DNA from 3 places in the Serratia sp. NPDC078593 genome. Region 2 is predicted to be linked to each of the others. Evidence: predicted binding sites of a transcription regulator. Region 2 holds the regulator's gene; each other region holds the start of a gene.
What was found. The regulator PurR, encoded in region 2, represses purine synthesis genes. The targets are predictions, from matches to a motif close to CANGCAAACGTTTGCNTG.
Positions count from the first base shown of each region.

Region 1 (7,117 bases), on a different contig from region 2:
GAGGCATTGTTAAACGCCATCCCTGCCAGGAATTGAGCGTATGCCATGTTTTCGCGCGCTTGCATGTTTTGGCCATCGGCAACGGCATCACGTAATGATTCTGCAATCATCGTGACTGCTTTCAGCGCACAGGCATCGGTGATCGGGTTGGCAGCGCTGGAAACGTATGCTTCGATCGCGTGGGTCAATGCGTCCATACCGGTGGCTGCGGTCAGACCTTTTGGCATACCGGCCATCAAGTGCGGATCGTTCACTGACAGGATTGGCGTGACATGTTTATCGACGATCGCCATTTTTATGTGGCGTGCTTCATCGGTGATGATACAAAAACGCGTCATTTCTGAGGCAGTACCGGCGGTGGTATTAATGGCAACCATTGGCAACTGGGGTTTTGCCGAGCGATCAACGCCTTCGTAGTCTTTGATTTCGCCCCCATTGGTTGCCACTAATGCGATGCCTTTGGCACAGTCATGTGGTGACCCACCGCCGAGAGAAACAACACAGTCGCAATGATGTTCGCGCAATAACGCTAAACCTTGTTTAACGTTCTCAGTGGTGGGGTTAGGTTGAGTACCGTCATAAACACAACTCTCAATTTGTTGTGCTGCCAAGAGTTTTTGCACCTGGGCAACGATACCGATTTGCGTCAGCATCTGGTCAGTCACGATCAGCGCCTGACGCAGACCGTGCTCTTTCATTGTTTTTGCGGCTTCTTCGAGACAACCGGAACCAATCATATTGACAGAAGGAATAAAGAAAGTTGAAGCAGGCATACTGCACTCCTTAAAAAAGCTCTTATGTTTAGTTATAACATTACGGTGCTAATGATTAAGGCGAAATGATCTATCGCAATTATTTGCTAAATAAATCAGGTTACTGATTTGGTTTAATATTGAGCGGAATCAATTTAAGGTTTGTCTGATACATATAAAAATATGATGATTAAATATCGCTAATAGTAACGTTAATTATTGGTACGCCCGTCTTGATGCGATTCTGAGTGGAGGCAAGCGTGACGACAGGTGACAAAAGAGGAGCGATGTTACGCTACTGTGTATAATGCCCGCCGCAAAGCGCACGAGGACTTATACGATGATTGAATACAACGACGACTACTGGATGCGTCAGGCGCTAACATTGGCCCTGCGTGCGCAACAGGAGGGCGAGGTACCGGTCGGGGCACTGTTGGTGCTCGATAACCAAGTGATTGGCGAAGGGTGGAATCGGCCGATTGGTCATCACGATCCGACCGCGCATGCAGAAATCATGGCATTGCGGCAGGGAGGGGCGGTAATACAGAACTATAGGCTGTTAAATGCCACTTTATATGTAACATTGGAGCCTTGTGTCATGTGTGCCGGCGCGATGGTACACAGCCGCATTCGTCGGCTGGTATATGGTGCATCTGATGAAAAGACCGGCGCGGCGGGTTCATTAATCGATATCTTACGGCACCCAGGTATGAATCATCAGATCGAGATTGTTTCGGGAGTGTTAGCGGATGAATGCGCCGCTACGCTGAGTAATTTTTTCCGTCTGCGTCGTGAGCAGAAAAAAGCGTTAAGGCGAGCTGAGCGGGCGGCAAAACCCGCGGATTAATCGAGATTGAGCGCTAGCGTAGGCGTAACGGCGGGATAACCTTGCCCTAGCGCCGTTTGCGCGATCATCTCCTGAGCCGCCTTCTTCTCTTTTTCCTGCAAATAGCCGACCAGACTGACCTGATAACGGCGAATATTCTCTACGTAATTATAGGCTTCCCTACCGCGGGCATAGCCGTAGGTAAGTTGCGGATAATAGCGTTTTTGGCTGAGCATGGGCAGGCGCTGTTTGACATCTACCCAGCTGTCAGGATTGCCTTGCTGCATCTTAGTCAGTTTACGAGCGTCAAGCATATGCCCCCAGCCGATATTGTAAGCGGCTAATGCGAACCACACCCGTTCATCTTCCGGCACCGTTTCCGGGACTTTGTCCATCAGCCGTTGTAAATATAAGGCTCCCCCCTGGATGCTTTCTTCTGGATCGAGCCGATCCTTAACACCTAAACCCTCAGCGGTTGCGCGGGTTAACATCATCAGGCCGCGTACGCCCGTGGGGGAGGTCGCCAATGGGTTCCAATGCGACTCTTGATAAGCGATCGCCGCGAGCAGTTTCCAATCGATAATATTGGCGTACTTTTCGAATAAGGGTTGGAATGTGGGTAAAACGGAGTCAATGGCTGACAAAAAAGTTTTGGTATCAACGTAATCGAAACTGCCAACGTGGCCCAGGTACTTCTCTTCCAACCGTGCCAGCGTGCCGTCTTCGACCATTTGGCTGTAGAAATCGAGCATGGCGGCGTACAGGCTGTCGTCGTTGCTGCGTTTCAGATACCAGGTAACAGGCTCCTCATCGGTTACGTCAAACGCGACCGCCAATTGCGGATGAATGCGTTGTAATAGCGCAATGGTTACGGAATCGCCTAAGGTGTAATCCAATTTGCCATTGGCAACCCGTTCTAGCAGTTCTTTAGCGCTCAAATCGCTGGAAGCTTCCCAACTGAGCTCAGGGTATTTCTGTTGCTTAAGCTGTTTCAGCGTGCTGACGTGTGCTGAACCAGACGTGACCGCTAATCTGCCTTTGACCTCGGCAAAGTTTTTAGGCCGCGCGGTGCCAAGGCGGTAAACCAGTTGCTGAGAAACCGAGTAATACGCTGGGCCGGTACGTGCGCGGCTGAGCCGTTCCTGATTGTAGATGAGGCCCGCGGCGAGAATATCGGCGTCGTCGTCATCCAGATCGTCAAACAGATCGTTAATGTTCTGGTGTGGCAAAACGACCAGTTTCACGCCCAAGTAGTTGGCAAAGCGTTTTGCCAGCTCATAATCAAGGCCGCTTGGGCCTTTTTGGGTCGTGAAATAGGTTAACGGTGAATTCAACGTACTGACACGCAGTTCACCACGTGATTTTATCTCGTCGAGTTGCCCCTTTTGGTCGCCACGCCAAGAAATATTCGGCCATAGGGCAAGCGCTAAAAGCAGGGTGACAACACCGATTAGGATATAATTTAATTTTAGGCGTTTCAAATAGTTGTCTCTCGGCTATGCAGGTTTATAGCAGGCCGGAAAGGATTTTTTAGTATGGTTAAATCAACAGTGTATGGGCATTTTGCGTAACAAAACGCCAGCGTGCAACTTTATTGACACGTTATGACATTTCAACGACAAGAATACGATTTATTAATTATAGCCACGCAAACGGTTTCGTCGGCGGCGCGGATTCTCTATAATAATGCGCGTTTTCCCCTGTTGCGCCCAATGAAGTGCTGAAGTCAGTTGCTTCGAAGACGAGAGAACTTTGATTATGGAAATACTGCGTGGTTCGCCCGCTTTGTCGGCTTTTCGTATTACCAAACTGCTGTCCCGCTTTCAGGACGCACATCTTCCGGTCAGTGATATTTATGCCGAGTACGTCCACTTTGCCGATGTTAGCGCCGCGCTCAGTGCCGAAGAACTCGCCAAGCTTGAGCGTCTGCTTAAGTACGGCCCCTCTCTCGCCGAACACGCCCCAGAAGGGCGCTTGCTGTTGGTCACCCCGCGCCCCGGCACGATTTCGCCGTGGTCATCAAAAGCGACCGATATTGCACATAACTGTGGGTTGTCTAAGGTCGTTCGCTTGGAGCGCGGTTTAGCGTTTTACATTACTGCGCCGACATTGACTGAAGCGCAATGGCAACAACTGGCCGCATTACTGCATGACCGCATGATGGAAACCGTATTCAGCGATATGCAACAGGCGGAAAAACTGTTCGCTCATCATCAACCTGCCCCCTACCAAGCGGTAGATATTTTGCGGGAAGGGCGCAGCGCACTTGAACAGGCCAACGTAAAGCTTGGTCTGGCGCTGGCACAGGACGAAATTGATTATCTGTTGAATGCGTTTAACGGATTAGGGCGCAACCCGACGGATATTGAACTGTATATGTTCGCACAGGCTAACTCTGAGCACTGTCGACATAAAATCTTTAATGCCGACTGGATTATTGACGGTGAGCAGCAGCCCAAGTCGCTGTTTAAGATGATCAAAAATACCTTTGAGCACACGCCGGATTATGTGCTGTCGGCGTATAAAGACAACGCCGCGGTTATGGAAGGTTCGTCAGTGGGGCGCTTCTTCGCCGCGCCGGAAAACGGCCAATACGATTATCATCAGGAAGAGGCACATATTCTGATGAAAGTGGAAACCCACAACCACCCAACGGCGATTTCACCTTGGCCGGGAGCCGCGACCGGCTCCGGTGGTGAAATCCGTGATGAAGGCGCCACCGGGCGTGGTGCCAAGCCGAAAGCCGGATTGGTGGGTTTCTCGGTATCTAACCTGCGGATACCCGGTTTTGAACAGCCGTGGGAGCAGGATTTCGGCAAGCCAGAGCGCATTGTTACCGCGCTGGATATCATGACCGAAGGCCCGTTGGGCGGTGCTGCGTTCAACAACGAGTTTGGTCGCCCGGCACTGCTCGGCTACTTCCGTACCTATGAAGAACAGGTCAACAGCCATAATGGCGTTGAGCTGCGTGGCTACCATAAACCGATCATGCTGGCAGGGGGGATCGGCAATATCCGCGCCGACCACGTGCAAAAAGGTGAAATCACCGTTGGCGCGAAACTGGTAGTGCTGGGTGGCCCGGCGATGAACATCGGTTTAGGCGGCGGTGCTGCGTCCTCCATGGATTCCGGCCAGTCTGATGCCGATTTAGATTTCGCTTCCGTACAGCGCGATAACCCGGAAATGGAGCGGCGTTGTCAGGAGGTGATTGACCGTTGCTGGCAGTTGGGCGCAGATAACCCGATTCTGTTTATCCACGACGTTGGTGCGGGCGGATTGTCCAACGCGATGCCAGAATTGGTCAGTGATGGTGGACGCGGTGGCCGTTTCGAGCTGCGCGATATTCTTAACGATGAACCCGGCATGAGCCCGCTGGAAGTCTGGTGTAACGAATCCCAAGAGCGTTATGTAATGGCCGTTGCGCCTGCACAGATGGCGCAGTTCGACGAAATCTGTCGGCGTGAGCGGGCACCGTATGCGGTGATAGGCGAAGCGACACAAGAGCAGCATTTAACACTGAACGATCGGCATTTCGATAATCAGCCCATCGATATGCCGTTAGACGTATTGCTGGGTAAAACGCCGAAAATGACGCGCGATGTCAATCGGTTGCAGGCCAACGGCCAGCCAGTTCTGCGCGACACGATTACCGTGGCGGATGCGGTGAAACGGGTATTACATTTGCCAGCGGTAGCAGAGAAAACCTTCCTGATTACGATCGGCGATCGTACCGTGACCGGTATGGTGGCACGGGATCAGATGGTGGGTCCATGGCAGATCCCGGTAGCAGACTGTGCCGTAACCACCGCCAGTCTCGATAGTTATTACGGCGAGGCGATGTCCATTGGCGAACGTGCGCCGGTTGCGCTGTTGGACTTTGCCGCTTCCGGCCGTTTGGCGGTAGGGGAAGCGCTGACCAACATGGCGGCGACCGAAATTGGCTCGCTTAAACGTGTGAAACTTTCCGCTAACTGGATGGCCGCGGCGGGGCACCCTGGTGAAGATGCCGGTTTGTATGAGGCGGTGAAAGCGGTAGGTGAGGAGCTGTGCCCGGCACTGGGGATTACCATTCCGGTGGGCAAAGATTCGATGTCGATGAAAACCCGTTGGCAGGAAGGTAACGAGCAGCGCGAAATGACATCACCATTGTCGCTGGTGATTACCGCGTTTGCTCGGGTAGAGGACGTGCGCCATACGGTAACGCCACAGCTACGGACAGATAAAGGCGACACCGAGTTGCTCTTGATTGATCTCGGTAACGGCCATAATGCATTGGGGGCTACGGCGTTGGCGCAGGTCTATCGTCAACTGGGCGATAAGCCGGCGGACGTTCGCAGTGCAGAGCAGCTGGCCGGTTTCTTCAATGCGATGCAGCAGTTGGTGAAAGAACGTGCGTTGCTGGCTTATCACGACCGCTCTGACGGCGGGTTGCTGGTCACATTGGCGGAAATGGCATTTGCAGGCCATTGCGGCGTGGAAGTGGATATTCAGGCGTTGGGCGACGACGCGCTGGCGGCGTTGTTCAATGAAGAGTTGGGCGCCGTGATTCAGGTTCGTACCGAACAGCGCGAGCAGGTACAAAACATTTTTGCGCAGTATGGCTTGGTGACCCAAGTACATCACATCGGGCAAGTACACGAAGGCGATCGCTTTGTGATTACCCAAGGCGACAAACCCGTTTACAGCGAGAGCCGAAACACGCTGCGTACCTGGTGGGCGGAAACGACCTGGCAAATGCAGCGTCTGCGTGACAATCCTGAGTGCGCCGATCAGGAGCATCAGGCCAAGCAGGATAACAGCGATCCTGGCTTGAACGTTAAATTGACGTTTGCGCCGGAAGACGATGTTGCTGCGCCTTATATCGCCACGGGCGCACGGCCAAAAGTAGCGGTGTTGCGCGAGCAGGGCGTGAACTCTCACGTTGAAATGGCGGCAGCGTTCCATCGCGCCGGTTTTGATGCAATAGATGTGCACATGAGCGATTTGCTGGAAGGGCGCCGCGACCTGCAGGATTTCCACACGCTGGTGGCCTGTGGCGGCTTCTCTTATGGTGATGTGCTCGGTGCGGGCGAGGGGTGGGCAAAGTCCATTCTGTTTAACGAACGGGTACGCGACGAATTTGCCGCTTTCTTCCACCGGCCGCAGACCTTGGCGTTAGGGGTCTGTAACGGTTGTCAGATGATGTCCAATCTGCGGGAGTTGATCCCAGGTGCGGAACAGTGGCCTCGCTTTGTACGCAATCAGTCCGATCGCTTTGAAGCGCGTTTCAGTCTGGTGGAGGTAGCGGCCAGTCCGTCAATCTTTATGCAGGGGATGGTTGGCTCTCGGATGCCTATTGCTGTTTCACACGGCGAAGGCTTGGTTGAAGTGCGTGATGCGGCACATCTGGCGGCCTTGGAGAATCAGGGGCTGGTGGCGCTGCGCTTTGTCAACAATGCTGGTCAGGTAACAGAAACCTATCCAGCTAACCCGAATGGTTCGCCAAACGGCATTACTGCCGTGACCAGCGCTAGCGGGCGCGCTACAGTGATGATGCCGC
Region 1 is NZ_JBNNGK010000006.1:137,948-145,064, reverse strand. Features, by position in the region: gene yiaY (L-threonine dehydrogenase) at 1-773, opposite strand, end outside; gene tadA (tRNA adenosine(34) deaminase TadA) at 1,093-1,599, shown strand; gene mltF (membrane-bound lytic murein transglycosylase MltF) at 1,596-3,059, opposite strand; gene purL (phosphoribosylformylglycinamidine synthase) at 3,334-7,117, shown strand, end outside.
Region 1: a site for PurR is predicted at 3,224-3,241, ahead of purL (phosphoribosylformylglycinamidine synthase). Genes of this name have one in related genera too.

Region 2 (7,117 bases):
AATAATCTGGTGAAAGGCAGCGAGTTCGAAGGCAAATCGCTAGAAGAGATCATCAAAACCTCTAACGGCGGTGTGTTTAACAATGCCGCACAGGTGTGGAACCACACCTTCTATTGGCATTGCCTGTCACCACAAGGTGGCGGCGAACCGACTGGCGCAGTCGCAGAGGCCATTAACCAATCCTTCGGTTCTTTTACTGCCTTCAAAGACGCATTCACCAAATCAGCGGTGGGCAACTTTGGTGCTGGCTGGACCTGGCTGGTGAAGAAAGCCGACGGCTCATTGGCTATCGTGAACACATCCAATGCCGCCACGCCGCTGACCGGTGAAGACAAACCCTTGCTGACCGTGGACGTTTGGGAGCACGCTTATTACATCGATTACCGTAATGCGCGTCCAAACTACCTGGAAAACTTCTGGGCATTGGTTAACTGGGCATTCGTGACAGAAAACTTGGCGTAACGGCCGTGAGATAAAAGGTGCCGTTCTGTTTAGGAACGGCCCTTCTTTTAGCGAGATCAGTTCAGTGCAGCGGTAAAGCTAAAAACAATAATTAATGCCAGTGCGCACACCGTGGTGAACAAAGACATTTTCAAATCGGTATCCATGAGAAGCTCCTGATCAAATTATTTGGATAAGCATAAAATCCACAACCTTGGTGCGTCAAATCATTTTCCCACAGTTCGCCGATAAAATCTTGTTGTCTATAACTCCTATTAGATCTTCCCCTTTTGCTCAATATGCGACAAAATTCGCAGTTCACTACTGCGTAGCGGTCAATGCGTCCCTCCTGAGTCAAGTGGCTGACAACTTCCACACTAAAAACCAAGTTTTCGTGACTCTAGAGAAGGATCTACGCGGGCAAACGATTAACAACATGCTTACATGCTGCAACATGTGGGTTCAGGAGTCATTCTTTACATGGCAACGATTAAAGATGTGGCCAAACGCGCGGGCGTTTCCACCACCACCGTTTCGCACGTCATCAATAAGACCCGTTTCGTCGCCGAAGAAACTAAAGCGGCCGTTTGGGCTGCCATCAAAGAGTTACACTATTCACCCAGCGCCGTGGCACGTAGCCTGAAGGTTAACCACACTAAATCTATCGGTCTGCTCGCCACGTCCAGTGAAGCGCCCTATTTCGCCGAAGTGATTGAAGCCGTGGAAAACAGCTGCTACAGCAAAGGTTACACACTGATTCTGTGCAACTCCCACAATAATCTCGATAAACAACGCGCTTATCTGGCCATGCTGGCGCAAAAACGTGTCGACGGTCTGCTAGTGATGTGTTCCGAATATCCCGATCAACTGCTCGGGATGCTGGAGGATCACCGCAATATTCCGATGGTCGTCATGGATTGGGGCGCAGCACGCGGCGATTTCACCGACAGCATTATCGATAATGCCTTTGAGGGCGGGTATCTGGCGGGGCGTTACCTGATTGAACGCGGCCATCGCGACATTGGCGCCATTCCCGGCCAACTCTCACGTAATACCGGCGGCGGCCGTCACCAAGGCTTCCTGAAAGCGTTACAAGAGGCCAATATTGACGTTCGCGATGAATGGATCGTCCAAGGTGACTTCGAGCCAGAATCCGGTTACAAGGCGATGCACCAGATTTTGTCACAAAAACACCGCCCCACCGCCGTTTTCTGCGGTGGTGACATTATGGCCATGGGCGCGATCTGCGCCGCTGATGAACTCGGTTTGCGCGTACCACAGGATATTTCGGTGATCGGTTATGACAATGTGCGCAATGCGCGCTATTTCACCCCGGCGCTGACCACTATTCATCAACCCAAAGAGCGCCTCGGCGAGATGGCATTTACCATGTTGCTGGATCGTATTATCAGTAAGCGTGAAGAGTCGCAGGTGATTGAAGTCCACCCTAAGCTGATCGAGCGTCGCTCGGTCGCCGATGGCCCCTTCGTTGATTACCGCCGCTAAGCATTATTGCCGGGGCGCCTTCTCAGGGCGTTCCGGTAGGTTCTCTTCACTCAACCATTCCTGATTCAGCGTGTCACTGTCACCAAGGTAATCCAATAACCAGGCCATCGCCGGTGATTGCGCATTTTGTTGCCATGTCAGGCAACAGGCGCTGGGTGGAAATGGCTCAGGAAGTTGCAGCGATACCAATTCCCCACGCTGAACCTGCGGCAACACACGATGGGCGGGCACCATGCCGACACATAAACCGCTGCACAAGCAATCCACCGCGGACACCCAATCTGGCACCACCAACCGCCGCTGGTTATCCAGTGACCACGTCACGCGTTTTGGCAACGTTCGCGACGTATCCTCCAACACCAATGAGGGATACGGCCGTAGTTGCTCATCATTTAGCGGCCCCGGTAACCCCGCTAACGGGTGATCGGCACTCACGACACACAGCCAGTTCATAAAACCCATATCGCGAAAAGCAAAACCACCACCGGTTGGAACCGCGCGGGTTGCACCAATTGCCATATCTGCCCGGCCATCGATTAACGCATCCCATACGCCGTTAAACACTTCCGGTTGTACCAACAGTTCTACATCTGGAAAATGGCGATAAAAATCCAGTACCAACTGTCGGCTACGCTGCGGCTTAACAATGATATCGACGGCTATCTTTAACTGCCCGCGCCAACCGTTAGCGACCTGCTGACATTGACGCCGCGTGTTGAGCATTTTTTTGATAACATCGCGTGCTTCATGAACAAATAGCGCCCCCGCGGGCGTCAACTCCACATCACGGTGACGGCGCTCAAACAGTGGTACGGCAAGCCATTGCTCCAACTGACGCACGGTATAACTGACCGCAGACGGCACACGATGTAACTCCTGTGCCGCCGCGCTAAAACTGCCGGTGCGCGCAACCGCATCAACAACATCAAGGGAATATTCAGACCACATCGCTTTGCCTTCAATTTTTTTAACAGCACTTTGCAAATATTACCGTTTCACAAGCAGAGATCCAGCCAGATACACTTGCGGCGCTAAAAAAAACCTGCACCAACATAAAATTAATGAGAAAGACCATGCGAAACTTTGGATTTATGTTCTATCTGGCTGGCTTAAGCATGCTCGGCTATCTGGCCACAGACATGTATCTGCCCGCCTTCGGCGTGATGCAGCAAGAACTGCAAATTTCTGCCGGCGCCATCAGCGCCAGCCTTAGCATTTTTCTCGCTGGCTTCGCCTTTGCGCAATTATTGTGGGGGCCACTGTCCGACCGTCTGGGTCGTAAACCGGTTTTATTGATCGGCCTGACGCTGTTCGGCCTCGGCTGTCTTGGCATGATGTGGGCGGATAACGCCGTACAACTGTGGACACTGCGCTTTATTCAAGCCATTGGCGTCTGTTCTGCCGCCGTTAGCTGGCAAGCGATCGTCATCGATCGGTATCGTGAAGGCAGCGCAAACCGCGTATTCGCCACCATTATGCCATTGGTTGCACTGTCACCCGCACTGGCACCGTTGGTTGGCGCATGGCTGTTAAATCATATGGGATGGCGTTCAATTTTCGCCGTTCTGCTGGGTATTACCCTTCTCCTACTGCTGCCAACGCTGCTGCTCAAAGACAGCTCACGGCAGGAAGCCGCGGCACAGGGCAAAAGCGGCATAGGTTTCCTGCAGTTGCTGAAATCACCGGTATTCAGCGGTAATGTGATGGTATTCGCCGCCTGTTCAGCCGGTTTCTTCGCCTGGCTTACCGGATCCCCGTTCATACTTGGCAATATGGGCTACAGCCCAAATGACATCGGCCTGAGTTATGTGCCACAAACATTGGCATTTCTGTTAGGGGGATACGGCTGCCGGACGGCGTTAAATCGGATGAAAGGCAACACGCTGCTGCCTTGGCTGCTAGCCGCGTATGGCATCAGCATGCTGGCATTGTATCTGGTGGCAACACTCACTTCACCAACCCTGACCACCCTGCTGATTCCGTTCTGCTTTATGGCGTTGGTGAACGGGGCCACCTACCCGATTGTGGTGGCGAACGCCTTGACGCCGTTCCCAGAAAGCACCGGTAAAGCAGCCGCGCTGCAAAACACCTTGCAGCTCGGTTTGTGTTTTATCGCCAGCATGCTGGTTTCTGCCTATATTGAACAACCGCTATTGGCGACAACGACGGTGATGGTTTCTACCGTGGTATTGGCCGCGCTGGGTTATCTGATGCAACGAGGTAAAACGGTGACGAATCTTCTGGGGGAACACGCTAACTCAGCGTTATAACCGCAAGTGTTAATCGTCACTTAAAAAATATATTTGCCGAGTGCGTTTTACAGTTGAGTAAGCGCCTCGGCAGGCCTATACTCGAAAACGACCTTCAAAAATAACACAGATAATATCTTTGTATTGCAAGTAACTTTGCGGACGCGTGTGGCGTCACAATTTATTTATTGATGCGTTTGCCCAAGCCCCCTATCACTTGGGCCTCTCAGAATTTCCCTCTGTTCATATCGGATATCAGACACCGCGGTGAAGGTTTCCGTTGGTGTACGTATGTGCCCGCAGAAATTGACTACGCTTTTTCTATCGGGCCATAAGTCAGAAGAAAGGTGATGGAGAAGCTATGAGTTCATCGTGTATAGAAGATCTGAGCATCCAAGACAATCATTGGTATCGTATTGCTCATGAAATGCTCAGCATGGCCGATATTGAAATAAACGGTTCACGTCCTTTTGATATACAGGTTAAAAACCCCGATTTCTTTAAACGTGTATTACAGGAAGGTTCGCTGGGTCTTGGCGAAAGTTATATGGATAGCTGGTGGGAATGCGAACGATTAGACGAATTCTTTCATCGCGTCATCGCAGCAGGTTTAGAGCAAAAACTCCCCCGCCACATTAAAGACACGCTACGCATCGCCGCCGCTCGCCTACTCAACTTACAGTCCCAAAAACGCGCATGGATTGTCGGCAAAGAGCATTATGACCTTGGTAATGACCTCTTTACCCTGATGCTCGATCCCTATATGCAATACTCCTGCGGTTACTGGAAGGACGCCACCACCCTCGAACAGGCACAAGAAGGCAAGTTGCGCCTGATCTGCGAGAAATTGCAATTACAACCCGGCATGCGGCTGCTGGATATCGGCTGTGGTTGGGGGGGATTATCGGCTTTTGCTGCCAAAAATTACGGCGTATCGGTTGTCGGCGTGACCATCTCCGCCGAACAGCAAAAGCTGGCGCAACAGCGCTGTGCCGGGCTGGACGTTGATATCCAACTACAAGACTATCGCGATCTGCATCAGCAGTTTGATCGCATCGTCTCCGTTGGTATGTTTGAACATGTTGGCCCTAAAAATTACCGTACCTACTTTAACGTGGTAAAACGCAATTTGAAACCCGATGGATTATTCTTGTTGCATACCATCGGTTCAAATCGGACAGATATGAATGTTGATCCGTGGATCAACAAATATATCTTCCCGAATGGCTGTTTACCGTCCATCAAGCATATTGCGAAAACCAGTGAAGACCACTTCGTGATGGAGGATTGGCATAACATCGGTGCGGATTACGATCGCACGTTGATGGCATGGTATGAACGCTTTCAACAGGCCTGGCCACAGCTGTCTGCACGTTACTCTGAGCGGTTCGAACGCATGTTCAGTTATTACCTGAACGCTTGTGCTGGTGCATTTCGCGCGCGTGATATTCAATTATGGCAAGTGGTATTTAGCCCGAAAGGCATTCAGGGTGGAATACGCGTACCACGTTAAATCGCCTACAACGTAAAACACCCTGCCGAAGCAGGGTTTCTGACTGCTGACAAAGTCCGTTATTAGGGAAAGCGTGGCTACGGAGTCGTAGTGGCGTAAGCCACCGGAGCGCCCCTAGCTACACTATGCCCGGCTATCTCTGGCCATCAGGCGACTTCGTCATCAAGCTCAAAGCCGGAGCAGAGTGTTTTCTTACCGAACATCGATCAACCGCAATAAACCTGGATGATTTTGTCATCACGGTCCGCCAAAAAATTAAGGCGACTCATGTTAAAATCCATGGTCACGGCAGCATTGTAAGGGATAGCCCGAACCTGACGCGCATCGATTCGCACGCCTTGCAACGACGAGAGAGGTTTGCCGACGTAGTTCTGATATTGCGCCGCGCCGCAGGAATCGCTTGCCGCATCCACCGCGGGTGACGCCGCGTTGTTTTTTGTCGTACTGTTACAGGCAGCCAGTGCCATCAGCGCCGCTAACATCAACGTTTTCTGATAAAACTTCACGTTTTTGCTCCTCTGGTTGTCGATAATAATGAACAGAATGCCCGACTCAAGGCTTTGGTGCTAACTCAGCGGCAACCGCCATCGCCGCTTCACGGCTGGCCAACACACGTTCTACGGTGTCCACCACCGCTTGTGTTTGCGGATCGATTTCAATGTTGACCTTATCGCCTAGGCGTTTTTTACCTAGCGTGGTACGTTCTAGCGTTTCCGGGATCAAATGTACGCAAAAACGGTTATTCACTACCTCACCAATGGTCAAGCTAATGCCGTCAATACCAATGAAGCCTTTATGCAAAACGTATTTCATCAGTTCTGCGGTCGGCATACGTAACCATACCTGGCGGTTATTTTCGGAGGTATAAATTTTGGCAATTTCCGCAGTACACACAATATGGCCAGACATCAGATGCCCGCCGATTTCGTCATTGAACTTGGCTGCGCGTTCAACGTTCACTTTATCACCGACGGTAAGATCACTGAGATTGGTCAAACGCAACGTTTCTTTGATCAAATCAAAACTCACGTGATTACCGTTGATGGCGGTGACGGTTAAGCAACAGCCGTTATGCGCCACCGAGGCGCCCAGTTCTAACCCAGGCAATAAGTGTTCTGGCAATTCAATGACGTGAGTACGAAAGTTAGGTTTTTCTTCAACAGCAACCAGCGGCGCGGTGCCTTGTACGATACCGGTAAACATGTGTGCCTCTTTAAAATAGATGTAAAGCGCTTATGCGCCAGTTTGCCCCAGATAGCCGGAGAAATCCAAACCTGCAACGACAAAAAATGCGCATCGGCGCATTTATCCGCGATTTAATCGCGGCATTTGCTAATGCGACATGAGCAGGTACAATTGTTTTGAAAAAATTCCGCTATTTTTAATTGTTGTCATTGATCGACAACCC
Region 2 is NZ_JBNNGK010000005.1:81,622-88,738, reverse strand. Features, by position in the region: gene sodB (superoxide dismutase [Fe]) at 1-462, shown strand, start outside; gene ACQKDS_RS07725 (YnhF family membrane protein) at 519-608, opposite strand; gene purR (HTH-type transcriptional repressor PurR) at 922-1,947, shown strand; gene punR (DNA-binding transcriptional activator PunR) at 1,951-2,895, opposite strand; gene punC (purine nucleoside transporter PunC) at 3,021-4,217, shown strand; gene cfa (cyclopropane fatty acyl phospholipid synthase) at 4,558-5,709, shown strand; gene ACQKDS_RS07700 (I78 family peptidase inhibitor) at 5,916-6,215, opposite strand; gene ACQKDS_RS07695 (riboflavin synthase subunit alpha) at 6,262-6,912, opposite strand.

Region 3 (7,117 bases), on a different contig from region 2:
AGCATGCTTCGCCCATCATCACAGCTAAACCCGCCTATCGCCGCTATAACACCTTATGCGGGCCAAAGCATTCATAGTGGATGCGTTCTGCTGCAACGCCCATATCCAGTAGTTGTTTACCGATGAACTGCATGAATGCCACCGGGCCACAGAAGTAATAATGCATTTGTGGATTACTCAGTGCAGAGCGGACAACGCTGAGATCCATCAAACCGCGTGATTGATAATCGCGCCCTTCCTCATCGTTTTGCCCCGGTTCGCGATACCAAACATGACGACTCAAATTTGGCATTTGTCCTGCAATGTCGGCCACTTCGTCGGCAAAGGCATGTACGCTGCCGTTCTCCGCGGCGTGTAGCCAGTGAACGTCTGCTTGGTGCTGATGGTTATACAGCGCATTTAGCATGCCGAGCATAGGGGTTTGGCCGACGCCTGCGGAAATTAATGCCACCGGAGTGGTTGGGGCGACATCGAGGAAAAAATCGCCGTGCGGTGGGGCAAGGTAGATGACATCGCCTTCTTTTGCTTGCTGATGCAGGTAAGTCGATACAATACCCTGTTGTTCCCGTTTTACCGCGATACGGTAAAATTCGCCGTTAGGTGCCGCGGTGAGCGAATACTGGCGAATTTCTTGATGTTCGAGACTGTCATCGTTGATGTAAACCGCCAAGTATTGACCCGGTTTGAAGTCGATTACGCGGCCGCCATCTTCCGGTGCCAGAATGAAACTGCTAATAACATCACTTTGCGGCTGTTTTTTTACGATACGGAAGGCACGTCTATCGCGCCAGCCGCCATTACCGGTTGCGCTTTCTTGATAAATCTGTCCTTCACGTTGGATAAATACGTTTGCCAATACGGCATAAGCCTTGCCCCAGGCATCGAGCACTTCCTGACCCGGATTGAACATTTCGTCCAGCGTTGCCAACAGGTGGGTACCCACAATTTGATACTGCTCCGGTTGAATGTTGAAGCTGGTGTGTTTTTGCGCAATGCGCTCAACCGCTGGCAGGAGTGCTGCCAAATTGTCCAGATTGCTGGCATACGCGCAAATGGCATCAAACAGTGCTTGACGTTGATCGCCATTGCGTTGGTTACTCATATTGAAAATATCTTTCAATTCGGGGTTATGCGCGAACATCCGATCATAAAAGTGTGCTGTCAGCTTTGGGCCGGTTGCAGCTAGCAGGGGAATAGTGGATTTAACGGTGGCGATGGTTTGGCTATCCAGCATGCTGATGCTCCTGTATACGATTTTGTTAAGATACTTCAATGTTGCATTTTAAATGCATCTTATAGGGTTGCAGTATGCTTGTAAATACCCACTTTTTTGTTGCGTGTTTGTTAATAACCGATCGGCTTCACAGAACATGAAAAAACCGCATCAATACCGTGAGAAAATATCCGTTGAATATTGCGAGGCGTTAGCGGATCAAAGCCTTGCTGCAGCTAAAGCCAATCGTTTGCGTAAAAACCTCTGTCAAGACCTATCCTCAACGGGGGAAAACAGTTTACACTGTTGCCCAGAACCCAAACGGGTAGTTATTTGGTCACTTTTTAGTTAGCTGGATTCAAGTCAGGAGATGCCGGATGTTAAAGCGTGAAATGAACATTGCCGATTACGATGCCGAACTGTGGCGCGCAATGGAGCAAGAAGTGGTGCGTCAAGAAGAGCATATCGAACTGATTGCCTCTGAGAACTACACCAGCCCGCGCGTGATGCAGGCGCAAGGTTCCCAGTTGACTAATAAATACGCTGAAGGCTACCCGGGCAAGCGTTATTACGGGGGATGCGAACACGTTGATATCGTTGAGCAATTGGCTATAGATCGTGCCAAGGAACTGTTTGGTGCAGATTACGCTAACGTACAACCGCACTCCGGTTCACAGGCTAACTTTGCGGTTTACACCGGGCTGTTACAACCGGGTGACACTATTTTGGGTATGAACCTGGCGCATGGTGGCCACCTGACTCACGGTTCGCCGGTTAACCTGTCTGGTAAGTTGTACAACGTAGTGCCTTACGGCATCGATGAGAAAGGGCAGATCGACTACGACGAACTGGCTACACTGGCGCAAACCCATAAACCCAAAATGATCATCGGTGGTTTCTCTGCCTACTCTGGCGTGGTTGATTGGGCCAAAATGCGGGAAATCGCTGACAGCATCGGCGCTTATCTGTTTGTAGATATGGCGCACGTTGCCGGTCTGATCGCGGCTGGCGTGTACCCGAACCCGGTTCCTCATGCACATATCGTGACCACCACCACCCACAAAACGCTGGCAGGCCCGCGTGGCGGTTTGATCTTGGCGAAAGGGGGCGATGAGGAGCTGTATAAGAAACTGAACTCCGCGGTTTTCCCGGGTAGCCAGGGCGGTCCTTTGATGCATGTGATTGCGGGTAAAGCAGTTGCACTGAAAGAGGCGATGGAGCCTGAGTTCAAGATTTACCAGCAGCAAGTGGCGAAAAATGCCAAAGCGATGGTGGAAGTGTTCTTAGAGCGTGGCTATAAAGTCGTTTCTGGCGGTACACATAACCACCTGTTCCTGTTGGATTTGGTCGATAAGAACCTGACCGGTAAAGAAGCGGATGCTGCCTTGGGGCGCGCCAACATTACCGTTAACAAGAACAGTGTACCTAACGATCCGAAGAGCCCGTTTGTGACTTCCGGTATCCGTATCGGTACGCCAGCAGTCACCCGTCGCGGTTTCAAAGAAGCGGAAGTGCGTGAACTGGCAGGTTGGATGTGCGATGTGTTGGATAATATCAACGACGAAGCCACCATTGAACGTACTAAGAAGAAAGTACTGGATATCTGCGCCCGCCTGCCGGTTTACGCATAATCTCAGTCTTTCTATTTAAAAGTTTCGCTTAGGCGCAATAAAGTTCAGTGAATACTGGGCGGCATTGCGCCTTATTTTATGACAGCCCCATCGGGCTATCAGGAATACACGCCGCTCTTGCCTCGGACAATTGTCAACACTGTCGTTCCACCTCCACCTTCCTCGCTTTGCGTAACGTGATCAGGCATCCTTCGAAGCTATTATTAGCGGGCATTGTTAGCCGTCGTTTTAAACCAACGTGACCACATTATCTGATTGTTTGAACGGGTTGGTTGGGGCAACAATATGTGAGGCGCATGGCGTGATGTGCTGATAGCGACCAACAATCCCATCTGTCCGGCATAAAAACGTTCACTGACAAGCCGTATCGCGTCGGCGGATTTTTATATCCATAAGCGTCAAAGTGTGAGCTACATTGCACTCTAATGGGATGATCTTGAGCCAAGATTGCTAGCTGATGTGAGCTCTGTCAAAGTATCGCCCACACACCGGAGGGAACATGGTCTTGCAATCAACGCGTTGGCTAGCGCTCAGTTATTTCACCTATTTCTTTTCTTATGGCATTTTTCTCCCATTCTGGGGCGTTTGGTTAAAAGGTGAAGGGCTGGAGCCTGATACCATCGGCATCTTGTTGGGGGCCGGGTTGGTGGCGCGTTTTCTCGGTAGCTTATTGATTGCGCCGCGCGTTAAAGATCCTTCTCAACTGGTCACTGCTTTACGCATTTTGGCATTACTGACATTGGCATTCGCGATTGGTTTTTGCTTTGGCAACGGCTGGGGATGGTTGATGCTGGTGATTGCTGGTTTTAACCTGTTCTTTTCGCCGCTGGTGCCGCTGACCGATGCCTTAGCTGCGACCTGGCAAAAGCAAATCCCGATGGATTATGGGCGGGTGCGGCTGTGGGGTTCACTGGCATTTGTGATTGGTTCAGCGCTGACCGGGCAGTGGGTGTCGGCTTGGGGGCATAGCGCCATTCTGTATAGCCTGCTTTTTAGCTTGCTGGCGATGCTGTTAGCGATGTTGCTAAAACCTAGCGTGATGCCACAGGCAGAGGAAACGCGTTCTATCGATGAGCCCAGCCGCTCATGGCGCGCACTGCTTAGTGAAGGGCCGGTCTGGCGATTTTTATTGTGTGTCACGCTGTTACAGGGCGCGCACGCGGGTTATTACAGCTTTGCCTCGATTTATTGGCAGGAGGCCGGGTATTCGGCTTCGGCCATCGGCTATTTTTGGTCATTGGGTGTGGTGGCTGAAGTGATTATTTTTGCCAGCAGTAATCTGCTGTTCCGCCGTTGGAATGCGCGTAGTTTACTGTTGCTGTCTGCCTGCTGTGGTGTACTGCGTTGGGGCTTGATGGCTTCGACGACTGAGTTGGGCTGGCTGCTGTTGGTGCAGGTGTTGCATTGCGGTACCTTCACCGTTTGCCACTTGGCCGCGATGCGCTTTATTGCCGCCCGCAAGGGGCCTGAAGTGATTCGATTGCAGGCGGTTTATTCGGCATTGGCGATGGGCGGAGGAATAGCGGTGATGACAGTGATTGCCGGGTTCCTGTTTGAGCATTGGCAGGGCGGGGTTTTCTGGGTTATGGCGGCGATTGTGTTACCGGTATTATTTATCCGCCCGCCTGCCGTGGCAAACACCGCGTTACGTTAAGGCGTTTCTAACAGGGCGCGGATTGTTTTACGTTGTTGGCGCTTGAGCGGCAATTCGGTGTGGATGAGCGTCGGCTGTGTGACAGGTTGCAGCGTGGCGTAAGGGGTGATCACCAGTGTTATGCCTTGGGGCGCCCCGGCGCGTAAAAATTCGTTCAGCGATTGATACTTAATATTTAACGGGAGTAGCGTCAGTTCGCGGATCTGATATTCCACTTCTTCTTCTAGCTGTGGGTTATCCAAGGTCAGCAACAATACCTGCTTTTCCTGCAACGCATTTTCTTGCATTAGCCAAGCCCCAAAGCTGATGGCGACTAAACCGGCCTCTTCGCGAGAAAAATGAATGCCGTACTCTTGCTCAAACGGCTGCATGGCTTCCTGTGTCGTGCGCATCAAACGCGGATATTTACGTACGACCTCCTCGAGTAGCAGATTGTCGATACCGATATTAAAGTGGCAACGTTCGACGGCGGGAGCCAGGTGGGCAAAAAGGTGCGTGATCAGATCTTTTTGGCTACTGAAATTCATGCCGGATATCCGTTGGAAGCGCTCTACCATGCGTTCAATGGCGACAATCAGACGTAAATCTTCTGCGGAATTATTGCTTTCATAGCGGTGGTTTTTCAACAGGGTAAACATCAGCGCCAGAAAATCCTGTTCGTTGGTCTGGTGTGGGTGTCCAAATTGCTGAGCTAACATCTGTGATAACGCTGACGCGGCTTGATACTCCATTTTTTGATGCAGCCAGGCACGCTGACTTTCGTTGAATTGTGGATGACGTTGGCAAGCGTTTTCCCATAGGTAATAACACAGATAATGCTGTAAGAATTGGCGTTCACGGGCATCAATATCGCGTTTAAGCCGTTGTGCACAGTCATCGATACAATCTTGTAATCGAGCCGGAAAGCCGTCATTAGCCGCCAGTGCGCGCAGCAATTGGCGGCTGAAGGTATCGTTTATAAACTGCGGGCAACAGCGCAGCGCTCGCCGCAGCCAATGGATAAGGCAGAGGCGTTTATTCAGCGTGCTTCCTATTATGTGGTAGCTATTGTCGGGGTTATCAGTCATGTCCAAGTGGTGGAAACGCTGGATTTCGCTGGTAACCTCGGCTATATCTTGCCGGCAGGTAGCGAGATCGACACGGTTGATTTGGCTGATAGTCTCCAGTTTTACTGTGAGTAGCGGCATATACAGCATCAATAAAATGTGGCAGCGCCGTTGTTGACCGGAGAGCTCAGGCACAGGAAAACTGTCCAGGCTCATATTACCTTCTAGCAGCTAACGTAGAAGCATAAGCATAGCAAAAGGTGCCGTGGAGACACGGCGGTAGTGAACGCTTTTACGTCGGCTTACAACTTTGGTCACAGTTATTGTGCCAGAAAGGCGCTGAACGGCAGGTTATTATGTTACTTTATAACAATATTGAGTGTGGTGTGATGATGAAGTCTTTGAGGTTAATCGCCGGTCTGGTCATGTTGTATAGCGTCAACGCCGTTGCACATCCACACAGTTTTATTGATATGAACGCCACGTTTGTGGTGAAAGATCGGCAATGGGTTGGTTTGAAAATGGTATGGGTTATGGATGAGATCACCTCAGCAGATCTGCTGTATGACGCGAAAAATGCCAAAAGTGATTCAGAAGTGTGGAAGAAGCTAGCAGCACAAGTGATGGCTAATGTGTTGGGGCAGCATTATTTCACTGATATTTATCGCGATGGGAAAGCGGTTAAATATTTAAATTTACCCACGGAATATCAACTTTCGCGCCAAGGGCATAAAGCGGTGTTGGAGTTTGTGCTGCCTTTGGCGCAAGCGCAGCCGTTGGCCGGTAAGCCGTTCGAGATAGCAACTTACGATCCGACCTTTTTTGTTGATATGAGTTACAAAGATCAAACGGCTATTCATTTGCCAGAAGAGATGGCACAGCAGTGCCAAGTTAACCTGATGACACCCAAGCCAAATGCTTCGCTACAAGCCTATGCATTGTCGCTCGATAAAAATGATTCGCCGGGCGAAGATATGCAGCTTGGCCAGCAATTTGCACAACGGATCACCTTGCAATGTCAATAAATGTTAGCTCATCCGCTTCTCGCCAGCGCCATTGGGCACTCAGCCTGTGGCCGTTGCTGCTGTTCGTTATTGTTTTGGCGGGTGCCTTACAGTTGATTTGGCACTATTGGCCGCAAATTTTGCTACAAAGTGTGGTGTGGCAAAAGGCGCTGAACCAGCAGATGGCCGGTTTACTGCAACAGGTTAAAGCCGCACCGCAACAGGCTGGATGGGCATTGGTGTTATTTAGCCTAAGTTACGGCGTACTCCATGCGTTAGGCCCCGGCCACGGCAAGGTGGTGATTTCAACCTATCTGGCAACTCATCCGGCACGATTAAAAAGCAGTCTGCGGCTCACTTTCGCGGCTTCACTGGTGCAAGGGGGCGTAGCCATTGCACTCGTCACGTTGGTGCTGGGTGTGTTGCAACTCTCTTCGCGCCAGTTGCATCAAAGCAGTTTCTGGCTTGAGAAGGGCAGTTATCTGTTGGTGGTGTTACTTGGCCTGTTGCTAACCTGGCGTGCGCTTCGGCGTTTATACCGCATCATTAAAGCGTTGCAACCTGCACCA
Region 3 is NZ_JBNNGK010000006.1:123,995-131,111, reverse strand. Features, by position in the region: gene hmpA (NO-inducible flavohemoprotein) at 44-1,234, opposite strand; gene glyA (serine hydroxymethyltransferase) at 1,591-2,844, shown strand; gene ACQKDS_RS09235 (3-phenylpropionate MFS transporter) at 3,344-4,498, shown strand; gene csiE (stationary phase inducible protein CsiE) at 4,495-5,760, opposite strand; gene ACQKDS_RS09225 (DUF1007 family protein) at 5,901-6,569, shown strand; gene ACQKDS_RS09220 (nickel/cobalt transporter) at 6,560-7,117, shown strand, end outside.
Region 3: a site for PurR is predicted at 1,453-1,470, ahead of glyA (serine hydroxymethyltransferase). Genes of this name have one in related genera too.